Regions from separate parts of the Hominibacterium faecale genome, predicted to be linked through region 1. Evidence: predicted binding sites of a transcription regulator. Region 1 holds the regulator's gene; the other holds the start of a gene.

Region 1 (7,612 bases):
CAAATTGAAGAATCAGGCCCAAAATCTGCATACCAGCCGCATTGGCCAAAGACTCTGACAAGGATTGGAGTGAAATCACCAGCCCGGCGCGTTCTTTTCCGTTGGCCAATTGATCCACTTCACAGACATCATAGATCATAGCCGGCACCAGCTGCCAGTAGCAAATGCTCCCCACGCAATATGCCAGGGAAAAGAGGCAGAGCATGATCATGGATGAAACGCCGGTAATGCCGAACAAGGCCATGATGAGGGCGCAGAACCCCATACCGAAAATAAACATGGTTCGTTTATCAAAGTATTGATTGACCCGCAGAATAACCGGCACAAACACCACAGAAGCAAAGGTCATAACGGCCAGGATAAAGGTAATTCCCGCCGCGGAAAGTCCCATATTATAAGTGAAGAAATACATTCTGTCGGCGCAGAAAATGGCGTAAGCGATCAAGTAAAAAACACTGGTGCCAACAATAAAACGAACGGAGCGCAGCTTTAGAATCTGTCCATAGTTTCGCACCATATCCCAGGCCATGCGCAAAAGTTCCTTTGGTTTTACCTTATTCCTCTTCTTCTCCGGCAGCGTGCCGGCAGCTTTTTTCTGAGCGTATTCCTTCTCATATCGGTCTTTGATCCCTGCCGCTCCGATTAAAATCGTCAGAGCTGAACAAACTCCGCAGAACACAGCCATCAGCTGCCAGCTCTGGGTCGAACTTTTACCCTGATTCAAAAGGAAATCAACGATAATGTTGGGAAGAATCATACCGATGGCCATACCAAGGGTATTAAAAAAATAGGTATATCCCCGCAAAACCGTCCGTTCATCGTAATCCTGGGTCAATTCCGCTCCCCAAGCCAAATAGGGAACAAAGAAGGTCGAAAACGAGGTCCAAAAAAGCAGTATGGCAATTCCATAATAGAGTACGCGGACAATTTCACTAGCATTGATGGTCGTGAATAAAAGGCCTGTCAATACCGCCAGTGGAAAGGCTGCAATCAGAAGATAAGGCTTTCTCTTTCCGAATCTGGTATAGGTATTATCGGAAAGATAACCAACGATAGCACCGCAGATCGTTTCCCACACTGAGCCGATGGCTGCAAGCGTTCCTGCAATACCGGGGCTAATACCGACCACTGTGCTCAGAAAAAACAGCAAAAATGTTCCCGCCAGACTATAAAGCGCCGAATCTCCCACACCGGCAAGGCCATATGCAATTTTGGTTTTCAGATTTAATTTCATTTTGACACTTCCTTTTATAAAGTCAACAAGTTTATTATAAACGATCCGGTTACCATATAGTCAATAGTTGTTGCAAAATTGCAAAAATTACAACAATAATATCAAGTAAAAGAGACTGGGCAACAAATGCACCCAGTCTCTTTTATATAATCTTTTTAACTGAAGAACTCCTTCATGGAGTCTAAAAATCCGCTTTTCCTTTTATAGCAATCGTTCTTCACTTCTTTTGCCATGTTCTGAATCGCTTTCTTCTGCTTGCCGCTCAGTTTGGTTGGAACCTCCAAAATCACTCTTACATACAGATCACCTTTTCTACTTGAGCGTACGGATTTTACGCCTTTTCCTTTCAGCCTGAACACGGTATTCGGTTGTGTTCCCGCCGGAACTTTATAGGACACCTTGCCCTCTAAGGTTGGGACGGTAATATCGTCTCCAAGAGCCGCTTGATCGAAAGTGATGGGAATTTCCAGCCACAGATCCTGGCCTTTTCGTTCAAATAGTTTATGCGGCCTTACGGTCAATACAACATACAAATCTCCGTTGGGGCCGCCGTTGCTGCCCGGTTCGCCCTGTCCTTTGATGGATATGACCGAATCGTTGTCAACGCCGGCTGGAATATCCACAGAAATGGTGACAGACTTTCTCACTTTCCCAGTTCCGCCGCAGTCGCCGCACGGATGCTCGTTGATCTGTCCGGTACCTCCGCAGTCCGGGCATGGGGATGAGCTCTGGAATGTACCAAACGGTGTTCTCTGTGTCGTATGAACCTCTCCGGTTCCTCCGCACTTGCCGCAGGTCTTTTTTGAAGTACCGGGCTGTGCACCGGTGCCACTGCAGGTCTCGCACTCCACATATTTATTAATCTGTATTTCTTTCTTTGTACCAAAAGCAGCTTCTTCGAAGGTAATGGTCATCGCTTTCTGCAGGTCATTACCTTTTATGGGGCCGTTTCTCCGCCTCTGTCGGGAGCCGCCTCCGCCGAACATACCTCCGAACATATCGAAGATATCCTCAAAGCCGCCCGCGCCAAAGCCTCCAAAACCGCCGCCCGCACCGCCGAATCCGGCATTGGGATCTACTCCTGCATGTCCGAAACGGTCGTACTTGCTTTTCTTTTCAGGATCGGATAAAACGCTGTATGCTTCATTGACTTGTTTGAACTGTTCTTCGGCTTTTTTGTCCCCGGGATTTTTGTCCGGATGATATTTCATGGCCATCTTTCGGAAGGCTTTTTTGATTTCATCATCGCTGGCGCCCTTTTGCAGTCCAAGGACTTCGTAGTAATCTCTCTTATTCTCTGCCATAGCCTTTTCCTCACTTTAAGTATTATACTCGGGCAGAGCACTCCCTGTAAAAGGAGTGCTCTGTCAGAGTTGGATTAGTTGTCTTTCTTGTCCTCATCCACTACTTCATAGTCAGCGTCTACTACGTTGTCTCCTGCAGGGCCGTTTTCTGCGCCGCCGCCTGCCTGGCCGCCCATGTTGGGGTCAAATCCCGCGCCGCCTGCTCCGCCGTTTTGCTGTGCCTGCTGGTACATCTTAGCTGAAATAGCGTGGAACTGTTCAGTAAGTTTTTCCGTTTTATCCTTGATCTCGTCGATGTTGGTGCCCTCAAGCGCCTTGGACAGATCGTCCTTAGCTGCGTTTACTGCATTTTTTTCTTCTTCTGACAGACTTCCTTCGATTTCTTTCAGGTTCTTTTCTGTCTCATATACCAGCGTTTCTGCCTGGTTGCGAACTTCAACTTCTTCTTTTCTCTTCTTGTCTTCTTCCGCGTACTGTTCAGCCTCTTTTACCTTAGACTGAATTTCATCGTCGGACAGTTTTGTGGAAGAAGTGATGGTAATGCTCTGTTCTTTGCCGGTACCCATATCCTTTGCGTGTACATTTACGATTCCGTTGGCATCGATGTCGAAGGTAACCTCGATCTGAGGTACTCCGCGGGGAGCCGGAGGAATACCGGTCAGCTGGAAGCGTCCCAATGTGGTGTTTCCGGCCGCCATTTCACGTTCCCCCTGCATGACGTGGATATCGACAGCTGTCTGATTATCCGCCGCTGTGGAGAAGATCTGGCTCTTCTTGGTGGGGATCGTTGTATTTCTTTCAATCAGCTTGGTCGCTACGCCGCCCAATGTTTCGATGGAAAGGGACAGCGGAGTTACGTCCAGCAGCAGTACGTCATTTACTTCACCGGTCAGTACGCCTGCCTGAATAGCAGCGCCGATTGCTACGCATTCATCCGGGTTAATTCCCTTGAACGGGTCTTTTCCTGTCACTTTCTTAACTGCTTCCTGTACAGCCGGGATTCTGGTGGAACCGCCGACCAGGATTACTTTGGAAATATCACTGTTGTTAACACCGGCATCGTTCATAGCTTTCTGCATTGGTTCGATGGTCTTCTGAACCAGATCGGCGGTCAGCTGTTCGAACTTGGCCCTTGTCAGGTCCATGTTCATGTGCAGCGGTCCGTCCTGATTTACAGTGATGAACGGCAGGTTGATATTGGTGGTCTGCGCGCTGGACAATTCTTTCTTCGCTTTTTCAGCAGCTTCTTTCAATCTCTGCAGCGCCATCTTGTCATTTCTCAAATCAATGCCATTTTCTTTCGCAAATGTATCTGCCAGATAATTGAGCACGGCTTCGTCAAAGTCATCGCCGCCAAGCTTGTTATTTCCGTTTGTAGCCAGTACTTCGAATACGCCGTCGCCAAGCTCCAGAATGGAAACGTCGAATGTGCCGCCGCCCAGGTCATATACCAGGATTTTATGCTGCGCTTCATCTTTATCAAGACCGTATGCTAAGGAAGCAGCCGTCGGCTCGTTAATAATTCTCTTTACATCAAGTCCGGCGATCTTACCTGCATCTTTCGTAGCCTGCTTCTGGCTGTCAGTAAAGTAAGCGGGAACTGTGATGACGGCTTCTGTTACTGTACCGCCCAGATAACTTTCCGCATCCGCCTTCAGTTTGCTCAGAATCATTGCGGAAATATCCTGCGGTGTGTATTTTTTACCGTCAATTTCTACGTTGTGGTCAGTACCCATGTATCGCTTGATTGAAGCAATGGTTCTGTCCGGGTTGGTGATGGCCTGTCTTTTGGCGGTTTCACCGATCAATCTTTCACCGTTCTTGGCAAAGCCAACTACGGATGGAGTGGTTCTGTTTCCTTCTGCGTTGGCAATTACGACAGGTTCTCCCCCTTCTAATACTGCTACGCACGAGTTTGTTGTACCTAAGTCTATACCTATTACTTTTCCCATGTTAATCTCTCCTTTTATATTGTATTTCTCATGTATTTAAATTTTTAAACATTAACCATTTAATCAGCTGGCCACCTTCACCATGGACGGGCGGATGACTTTGCCGTTGAGCGTATAACCTTTCTGCATGACGCCGGAAACTTTACCACTTTCATATTCATCGGTTTCTTCATTCATCACCGCATTGTGGAAGTTAGGGTCAAACTCTTCTCCAAGGGCAGGTATTTCTTTCAGCCCTGCCTTTTCAAGCACATCGAAAAGCTGTTTGAAAATCATTTCCATGCCTTCTTTAAAGCTTGCGTCATCGGCATTATGCTCCAGCGCCCGCTCAAAGTTGTCGAGGACGGCCAGAAGTTCAATCGCCAGTTTTTCATTGGCATAGGAATAGATATCGCTTTTTTCCTTTTCTACTCGTTTTTTGTAGTTCTGGAAATCAGCCATCAACCTCATATAGCGGGAACTTTCGTCCTCCTCAGGTTCCTTGCATTCTTCCTGTTTCTCCGCTTCCTCGCCTTCCTGGGATTGGTTTTCTTCCTTTTTTGCTTCGTCATCGCAGGACGCTTCAGCTTCCTTTGTTTGCTGCTCCTTTTTTTCTTCGGCTATTTCTTCAGCCATTTCGCGTTCTTTTTGCTCGTTAGTCGTCATCCTTACCTCCTCCTGACAGTTTAAACGTATTGCTTATATTCTCCGTCAAATATTCAACGACCGAAGTAATTTGCCCGTATCGCATCCGCGTGGGCCCGATCACGCCGATCTTGCCGGCCAGCTTTCCATCCACATGATAAGTGGCGGTAATCAGGCTGCAATCCTGCATGATGTCTTCGGCATTCTCTTTTCCAATGGTTATGATTACACCGTTTTCCCGGTTGATCAATGTCTTTGTAAAGTCCTCTTTTTTATTGAGCATTTCCAGAAACATTTTTGCTTTATCCAAGTCATTGTACTCAGGAATGGAAAAGATGTTGGTCAGTCCATCCATGTACAAGTTGACGTTGAGCATATCTTCCAGGGTCTTGATGAAGTTAGGTACGACCTTCCTTGCCAAAGTGCTCATGGCTTCGATATCCGTCTCAAAGCTTTCGATAATATCTAAGGTAAGTACTTCGCTGATGGTCTTGCCTCGGTAATTATAAGTCATGGTCTTGGCTAAAAGCTCCAGACCATCCTCTGTATAAGGTACCTTCAGCTTGAGGGCTGTGTTAGATACCTTACCGCTGTGGGAAACGATCATCAGAACAACGGTATGTTCGTCTACCGGCAGCAGGTTAATGTATTTTAATGTATCTTCATCCGGCGACGGTGTCAGGGCGAACGACGTTAAATTGGTAATATCCGATAAAATTTTCGCTGCGTGCTGTACCGTTTTTTCAAGTTCCGTCACGTTTTCATAAAGCTTGCTTGCGATGGCATTTTTTTCATCTTCGCTCAATTCATATTTTTTCATCATATCGTTTACATAAAGACGATATGCCAGCTCAGAGGGAACACGACCTGCTGATGTGTGGGGATGAGTCAGATATCCCATCTCTTCCAGATCAGCCATTTCATTTCGAATCGTTGCCGGGCTTATCCCCAAGTCGAACTTTTTGGAAAGTGTTCTGGAACCGATCGGCTCTGCTGTTCTAATGAAGTCGCTGATAATAGCCTGTAATATTTTCAGTTTCCTTTCACTTAAATCCATGATAGCCCCTCCTGTTAGCACTCTTTATAAGTGAGTGCTAATTACAGTTTAAATTTACCACTCTTATGTAGTATTGTCAACACTCTTTTAAAAAATTTCTTGAAAATTTTTCTTAGGGTTTTCCCGAAAATTAAATGGGCTGACCCGATTTCCCATCGGCCGGGATTCGAGGCGAAAATTGAGGACGCACGGGCTGAACATGCACAAGTTTGATGTAAACTGATAAAGTAACACCGGCGGCACTCCGCAAAAAGGGGACTGCCTCATGCGGCAGTCCCTTGCCTGGTGTAATATTTCATGTCCATAAATCCTGCCGGGCCGCAAGCCCGGCCCGTCCTTTGACGGTAGTATTAAAGTCTGTTTTTCAGTTCGGGAAATCTGGTGCAAATGTAGTTTACTGCGATTTCTTTCACTTGCTCATCACTCAGTTTTCCGGTGTCGATGCACAAATCGTATCCGGTCAGATCCAGCCATTTCCTTCCGGTATACGTATTGTAATACCGCGCTCTTGCCTTATCGGCCTTTTCGATCATTTTCAGTGATTTTTCGTGGGAAAAATCCAGGGTGTTTTCCAGCCGCTCCAATCTTTCATCCTCGTCAGCATGGAGAAAAAAGCTTACATGCTTCTTATAGCCGCGGAACAAATCAGATCCGCACCGTCCCACAATTACGCAAGGCCCTTCATCTGCCGACTGACGGATCAGCTCCGATTCAATCTGATAGAGATTTGCCCCCGTCGGTACCAGCCATGCATCTGTCATATAGGGCAAATTGTAAATGCTGGACTGGAACAGAGACTTTCCTACCCGGTACTCCTGTTCATCTAGATTTTCAAGATCCTCTTGTGGAATGTTCAGCTCCTCAGCTGCCTTTTTCAGCAGCTCTTTATCAATGTAGCTGAATCCAAAATACTCTGCGATAGCTTTTCCAAGAACCGAGCCTCCGCTGCCAACCTGTCTGCCGATGGTAATAACATAATTATTCATGATTCCACCCCACTTTCCAAACAGTGCTTTTTCTTTATTTTACTCCTTTATTTTCCATTCGTCAAAGGCAAACACCAATTTTCTGACTTTACATAGCATAAAAAGAGAAGCTATAATGAAAGGATTGAATTATGAAAGACTTACATATCAATAAAACCGCATCACTGAAACGATGTTTCGGCATGCGCGAGTCCGTTACAATCACAGTAGGAACCGTCATCGGCGTCGGCCTCTTTACAGTCGGCTCCGGCGCGGCCGGCATTCTAGGTCCGGCAGTGATTTTCGCCACTTTAACCGCGCTCATCATCAGTATCTACCCGGCTCTGATCTATGCCGAAATGGGCGGAGCGCTGCCTTTTGCCGGCGGAACTTACCAATACGCATCCCTTGGACTTGGAAGGCCCTTTGGGATGCTGGCCGGCTGGAACTTTATCATCTCCATGGTATCAGTTGCC
Region 2 (7,612 bases), on a different contig from region 1:
CATATTGCGTCCATTCCTCCAGCATTGCTTCCCGTTCGGCAGCAGTGCCGGTAACCAGCAGGGTTTTTAAATCCGGCGCGAACTTGAGCACCTCTTCCATCCAGTTATAGACAAGGGAAGCCGGGCAGACCAGCAGACTGGTTCTCTGCTCTCCGTTCTTCCTTGTCTCTTCCCTGGACGTATAGAGAAAGGTCAGCATCTGCAAACTTTTACCCAGTCCCATATCATCCGCCAGTATGCCGCCAAATCCCAGATCTCTCAGGGTCATCAGCCACCGGTACCCGTTTTTCTGATAACCTCTGAGAACCGGCGTGATCGGCGCGGGGACCTCGTAATCGCTGTCCTCAACCGCCTTAATATTGCGCACCAGATTTTTAAAGGACGAGGAGCGGCTGACAACCGCACCTTCACAGGATTTCAACACCTGATCGATATAAAAGGACCGGTATTGAGGCACATGGAAATGGCCGTCCCGCAATTCCTCGTCGCTCACTCCCAGACCGTCAGCCAGCTCCCAGACCGCCGCAAGGCCACTGTCCGCAAGACGCATAAAATCGCCATTATTCAACCGATAATACTTCTTGCGCAGCCGATAGGCCTGGAGCAAATCCTCCATTTCTTCCTGAGGCATATCTCCGGCATCGATGCTCAGATCCAAAAGACCGCTGTCCATTCCCACATGAATGCCTATTTCCGGTGCCTGATGAATGGAAATCCTCTTGAGGGCAGCCGATAAAAAGACTTCCCCCAGCTGCTCCAAGTCTGCGATACCATCGGAAAAAAGATCGTACACCCGGTCCTCGTCCATTTCATCCAGCCAGAGATGGTCCCGGTACTGCTCAGGAAAATACCGGCCCGCGGCCTGGACCGCCTTTCCCTCGGCGACCGTATCCCGGTACATCTGACTGACTTCCAGCTTTTGCAGCAGGTTGAACGTCTCTTTTTGCCCATACCGGCTTTCCGGGCGGCAGACAAACATGCCGTCCTCCTTATCCAAAAAGAAGCGGATTTGACATGGCTCGGGCAGATATTGTTCAGCAGCTTCAAGACCTGCAATCTCAGAAAATCCCTGAACGGCCGGAAGCACTGTGGCGCAAAATGCCTGCATATCTTTCTCTCCAATATGAAGAACTTCTCCTCCGTATCGGCCCGCTGCGCTGCACAGAGCTTCCATATGACTGCGAAATTCATCACTGCATCGTAATACCTGATCGCCGCTGATCAGAAAATTATCCTGCTCATTGCTGACCATCTGCACGTTTGGAATAGCCAGATCGTAGCCGCCCGCCGCAGATTTCACCAATGCCATTTCCAGTTTAGGTTCTTCTTCCGAAAACGTGATATACTTACTGTTTTTGTCGCTGACCTGGCAGGGTTCAGGCCACATTATAGAAAAGAAATCGGCCAAATTTTTATCCGTCAGGATCATCTTGCGCAATTTCTCCATTTCTCCATATCGCCTCGAGTATCCATATTGGCTGTCCCTTACAGATCGCTCCTGCAGACATTCTCTGAGAAAAATGTAAAATTTCTGCGCACGATCTGTAAAGGCGCTGATTTCATGGATAAATTCCAGATTTTTGCCGTAAGCCGTCGTTTCTTTCTTTTCTACGGCGCGGACAAAATCAACAATGTTTTTCAGTACATACATTCGTTTTTCCGTTCCGATTTTAAATTCCACCTGCCAGGGCGATCCAAAACTCTTATGAAGGGTTGGTGTTAAATCAATAGTACCGGTAATCTCTGCCTGAAAATATCTCGCCTTGTCCGTCATCGAGTAATGATAGATCATTTCTTGTATAGGAAAGGAAGACGAAAGCCGTCTTGAAAACGGTTCTTCCTGCTTCTGAAGTTCCTGCTGTAGGAAAAGGACGCCTGTATTTCCCTTGGCATCTTCCTGCTGCTGCCGGTACCTCAGGGCCAAAGCAACGCAGTGTTTACAGGGATATGGAAACTGGTTAACTGATGGGCAGGTGCAGCCATAGGAAAACATTTTATCGCTTCGTATAAACACGCTGCTCTTATACACCTTTCCGCTGCTTCCCAGAACTTCGCCCTTTACATGGACAGCGGGCGCTCCGCCGCCCTGTCCGAAGCTCTGAACTTCCAGGCTGCGCACATGTCCCTGTTCGTACAATTGTTTTCCTCTGGTGTAAAACCGCGCCAAGGTGCTGCGCTTTAATTGATCCAGTTCAAGCATCTATCGTCTATCTCCTATCTAAGATTATAATTCCAATCTATCCACGATAGATTTTATCAGTTTCCGCAGATAAAATCCAGCTTCAATCTGCTCTGATTGCGGGGAAATTAGCTTGGACAGGCAAAACGACAGGGGCAGTGCCAAATGGCTGCTCCAGGCGGCTGGACCTGGCCAGGCCTGACTGATCCGGGAGGTCCCGGAAGCCAAACCGGGAAAACGTTCGAAAACGTTTTATTTTTTACGCAAAGTTGTGGGTTTGCGGGGTCTGATGGTGGCCGGGAACGGTCAAAACTGCTTTAACACCGGTTGGAGAGGACACAACCGTTGCAAATTGCGTAAATACTAGAATTTATTTTAAGTTTTTTACGAAAAAGCCCATGCCATCTAAAAAACGTGTGCATGATGGAATCCCGCAGTAGAAGGGATCTGCCACATTGTGACAGCCCCTTCTTTGCATGGGCCCTGCCTGAGATTGGCTTCTTCCAATCGGTCCAGGACTCCAAGATTCCTATGCACACGTCTTTATTTTGTAATAAAGGTCAAAGCTTCACCGTCCGTACTCATCTCAACGCTGTCGCCGTCTTTAATATTGCCGCGGATAATCTCGCCTGCAAGCTCGGTTTCCACATGTTTCTGCAGGTACCGTTTGACAGGTCTTGCGCCATACGCAGGTGTGTAAGCTTCTCGGGCAATAAAGCTCTTGGCCGCATCTGTAAGGGTCAGATGGATATTCTTATCCGCCAGCCGCTTTTCAATATCCACCATGGACAGCTGGATAATTCTTCCGATCTGGTCTTCTGTCAGCGGCGAGAATACGACGATATCATCCACACGGTTTAGGAACTCTGGCCGGAAATACTTTTTCGTCTCGTCTTCAACCTGCTGTTTTACGCCATCGTCCACTGTGCCGTCAGCCTTGATTCCATCGATCAAATACTGGCTGCCAATGTTGGACGTCATGATAACAATGGTATTTTTAAAATCCACGGTCCTTCCCTGATTATCCGTCAAGCGGCCGTCGTCCAGAAGCTGCAGCAGGATGTTGAACACATCCGGGTGAGCCTTTTCAATTTCGTCAAAGAGGATCACGCTATATGGTTTTCTCCTTACGGCTTCCGTTAGCTGTCCCCCTTCATCGTAGCCCACATATCCCGGAGGAGCCCCTACTAATCTGGATACAGAGTGCTTCTCCATATATTCGGACATATCAATCCGCACCATATTGCGTTCCGAATCGAACATGGCTTCTGATAATGCCTTTGCCAGCTCGGTTTTGCCCACGCCGGTGGGTCCCAGGAAGATAAAGGAACCGATGGGTTTGCTTTCGTCCTTCAATCCGGCCCTTGCCCTGAGCACGGCTTCTGCTACTGCATCCACCGCCGTATCCTGGCCGACGACTCGTTTGTGCAGCGTTTCCGGCAGACGCAGCAATTTTTCCCGCTCCGATTCCACCAGTCTGCTCACCGGGATTCCAGTCCAACCTGCAACGACTTCTGCAATCTCTTCCTCGCCGACTTCTTCTTTCAGAAGACGGTTTTCCTTGGCCTCGTCAGCCTGCTCCTTTTCGTCTTCCAGCTTCTTTTCCAGTTCGGGAAGGGTTCCGTATTTCAGCTGGGCCAGTTTTTCCAAATCGTAATTTCTCTCAGCCTCTTCAATCTGAAGTTTAACTTCCTCGATCTGCTGCTTGGTCCCCTTGGCCTCAGTGATGGCCTTCTTTTCATTTTCCCACTGAGCCCGCATAGTAGCGCTTTCATCCTTGAGCTGGGACAATTCTTTTTCCAAATGATCCATCCGGGCCTTGGAAGCGTCGTCCGTCTCTTTACCCAGCGCTTGTTTTTCAATCTCCAGCTGCATGATCTTTCGTGAAATCTCATCCAGCTCGGCCGGCATGCTGTCGATCTCGGTCCGAATCTTCGATGCCGCCTCGTCCATCAGGTCGATGGCTTTATCCGGCAAAAACCGGTCCGTGATATAGCGGTCGGAAAGGGTCGCGCAGGCAATCAGCGCATTATCCGTGATTCGCACACCGTGATGAATTTCAAAGCGTTCTTTCAATCCTCTTAAAATTGAAATGGTATCCTCTACCGTCGGCTGGTCCACCAATACTTTTTGGAAACGCCGCTCTAGAGCTGCATCTTTTTCAATGTACTTTCTGTATTCATCCAGCGTGGTCGCGCCGATGCAGTGGAGTTCGCCTCTGGCCAGTTTTGGCTTGAGCAGGTTGCCTGCGTCCATCGCGCCTTCCGATTTGCCGGCGCCTACAATGTTATGGATTTCATCGATAAACAGCAGGATCCGGCCTTCCGATTTTTCGATTTCATTCAATACGGCTTTCAGCCGCTCCTCAAATTCACCTCTGAATTTGGCGCCTGCGATCAGCGCCCCCATATCCAGGGCAAAGATGGTCTTATCTTTCAGCCCTTCCGGCACATCGCCGTTTAAGATACGCTGGGCCAGGCCTTCTACAACGGCTGTCTTGCCTACGCCCGGTTCGCCAATCAGCACCGGGTTATTCTTCGTTCTTCTGGAAAGGATTTGGATGGTGTGGCGGATTTCCGCGTCCCTGCCGATTACCGGATCCAGCTTTCCCTCTTTTGCCATTTCCACAAGGTCACGGCCGTATTTGTTCAATGCATCATAATTATCTTCTGGGTTCTGGCTGGTTACTCTCTGGTTGCCTCTGACTTTTTCCAAGGCCTCCAGGAATTTGTTTTTTGTAATGCCGTACTTCTTGAATATCTTGGAAGACGGCGTCCCTTTTTCTTCGAGGAGGGCCAGGTACATATGCTCTACGCTGACATATTCATCCTTGAACTCCTCTGCGATTTTTTCCGCTTTCATCAGGATCTGGGAAAGCCGCCTGGACGAATACATGTTGTCGGCTCCACCGGTTACTTTCGGAAGCTTTTCCATCTCTTCCTCCAAATCCCCAATAACAGCCCCAACATTTATTTCCATGAACTTGAGAAGTTTCGGGATAAGCCCGTCCTGCTGCATGATTAGTGCAAGGTGCAGATGCTCTGCCTCAAGCTGCTGATGTCCTTCTTCTATGGCGATATTCTGGCAATCCATAATGGCCCCCTGGGCATTTTGCGTATATTTTTCTAAGTTCATTTATGTTCACCTCCGCGCCTGTTAACTTTAGTATTAACAAGGATAATTTATCTTACACCTATATTGTAATCCTGCATGAGCAAAAAGTAAAGAACTTTTTTAGCACTCACCCAAGTAGAGTGCTAACAATTTTATTGTTCGACTACCTCCCATAGGAGTACGCATGATCCAGGCTTATTTCGTTAAGGTTAGTAATCCTTTCCATCAGCCGTGTAACATAAAAAGGCTGGAGCTGCCGCACCAAGCAATGTGAGCAGCCCCAGCTTTCATTTTGTAACCTTTAGTTTCCTTTTTTTCTTGCAGCATCTTTTATCGCCAGCCTTGTTATCACTGCTTCTAAAAGCGTCAACAGCCCGATAGGCGCAGTCCACGGATCCGCCAAAATCATAGGCAGGTTCATCTCAGCCGTCAGTATAAAGATCATAATTGCACAGATAGCCGCAAATGCGCTGCCTGCCTTAAACATGCCTTTGCTCTGCTTTTTGCCTGCCAGAACATATACGCTCATCAAAGCTGCCAAGACTGCGAAGATCAAGTTGAGAAATGCCCAGCCGCTTTCCTTGGATATCCCCGCGGCCAGCGGAACCTGACTGTCCTGGATGGAGACAGCGGCCGGGGCCGTTTTATCCTGCGAGTCAGCGCTGCCCACAGCTGCATCCGCCGTATTTGTATTCACCGAAGCATTCCGATTTGCCCTTGTCTGAACGGCGGATTCTGCTGTATTCCCTGCAGCTCCCTTCTTAACGTACTCGTTCTGCTGCCGTTCTCCGGCAGAGGATTGCTGCTGTTGGGTTGAAGACGTATTCTCCTCACCTTTATAAAACTGTTCCACCTCTTCTTCAAAGTGAGCCGTATAGGTCTGTGTTTCATAAACGCTGTCATCATTCTTTTGCGGGTTAAAGCCTGCTTCTTTGCTTACTTCTTTTCCGCTCTCATCAGTCCAGTTGATAAAGCGGAAGCCGGAGTTGGCACTGGCAGCAACGCCTTTGGTACTGCCGCTGACTGCTTTCACCGATTCAGCCTCACGATCCACCCTACCTGCGGTTTCATCAGAAGATCGATAGCGGATCGCAGCCTCCGTTTCTTCAAATTCCGCTTCAATATGCAGATTTCCTTCCACTTTACTGTCCGCTGCAGGCAGCCCTTTTACAGGATCCCATCCCGCAAACTGATATCCCGGGTCAGGGTCGGCTCCGGGCAGCTTTGTTACCACATCTCCGAAAAGGGTTCCATGAGCAATGTCTTCAAAATACGTCTTACCAGTCAATTTTCCGCCGCCTCTGGGACTGACGCGGAATTCAATGGAATGTAAAGCTGTTTCCACCGGCGGATTATATGGGCTGACCATAATACGAATCGTCGAATCCGCATCAAAATTAGTAAATCCGAACCCATTGCTATAATTAACGAAAGCCTGATTATTTTTGTGTACATCGATGGCATCGCCCGGTGCAAAACGTACATCCTTTTGTCCCCATTTTCCATGAGCCGTGTTGAGCAGTGTCATCTTTACGTTCATGTCTCCGTTTCCGGTTTGATTTTTTGCTAGCAGCCATACACCGAAAGAGGTAATCTTTTCGGTGGTTTTTTTCTTCATTGTATAACTGCGGCTGCCGCTTTGCTTTAATACATAATAGTGATCGTAGGCGGGATCAACGATATATTCGATGGTATAATAACCGACTTCTTTCGAATCCGCCTGTCTGCTGCTCTTATCCTGTGTTCTTTCCGTTTTCTGTTGTTCCGCAGTCGACGCTTTTTCAGACCCGCCTTGGGATTCCGCGAAAGCCATCGTCGTCATCTGAGCGAACAGGAAGCATACGATGAGCAGGCTGTATGCGATTCGAATACCTTTTCCTTTTTTCATGAACAAAATCCTCCCTATGTAAATGGAAATACTCCCTTGTTTTTTACGTTAAGGTTATTATAATTGTTCAAGGTTACATTTCGATTACATTTAATGTAACCAATATTTTCTAATACCATCGCTGTTCATCCCTGTTGATGCTTGCTGCCTTGAGCCATACAGCCTGTATTGCTACTCCTCTGTTCCCCGAAAATCCATGGTCTGACACATCTCCTAAAGTCTTCCTTCAAACTAAAAAAGCCCCGCAGTGCAGGGTTTTTCTATGATATTCAGTTTTTCCAGGCAGCGGCCTTCTCCTCATTCCTGTTTCTCAATATACCTCCTGATTGCTTCAATGGCATGGTCGATATGTTTGCCCAAAGGAACATCTTCGACGCTTACCACATGGATATGACAGCGATTGATGGGTAGAAGCACTTTATAGGTATGGC

The links. Region 1 encodes HrcA, which represses chaperone genes, less so after heat shock. Its sites were predicted from a motif close to TTAGCACTCNNNNNNNNNGAGTGCTAA; they were not measured.
Region 2: the regulator HrcA is predicted to act here: its motif matches at 5,414-5,440, upstream of clpB (ATP-dependent chaperone ClpB).

What each region holds. Positions count from the first base shown of each region.
Region 1 is NZ_JAJAGH010000003.1:376,026-383,637, reverse strand. Features, by position in the region: gene LG211_RS04535 (MFS transporter) at 1-1,234, opposite strand, end outside; gene dnaJ (molecular chaperone DnaJ) at 1,390-2,538, opposite strand; gene dnaK (molecular chaperone DnaK) at 2,613-4,490, opposite strand; gene grpE (nucleotide exchange factor GrpE) at 4,554-5,135, opposite strand; gene hrcA (heat-inducible transcriptional repressor HrcA) at 5,125-6,171, opposite strand; gene LG211_RS04510 (cytidylate kinase-like family protein) at 6,522-7,157, opposite strand; gene LG211_RS04505 (APC family permease) at 7,289-7,612, shown strand, end outside.
Region 2 is NZ_JAJAGH010000001.1:30,494-38,105, reverse strand. Features, by position in the region: gene LG211_RS00175 (DEAD/DEAH box helicase) at 1-2,200, opposite strand, end outside; gene clpB (ATP-dependent chaperone ClpB) at 2,723-5,314, opposite strand; gene LG211_RS00165 (InlB B-repeat-containing protein) at 5,595-7,181, opposite strand; gene LG211_RS00160 (DUF3842 family protein) at 7,479-7,612, opposite strand, start outside.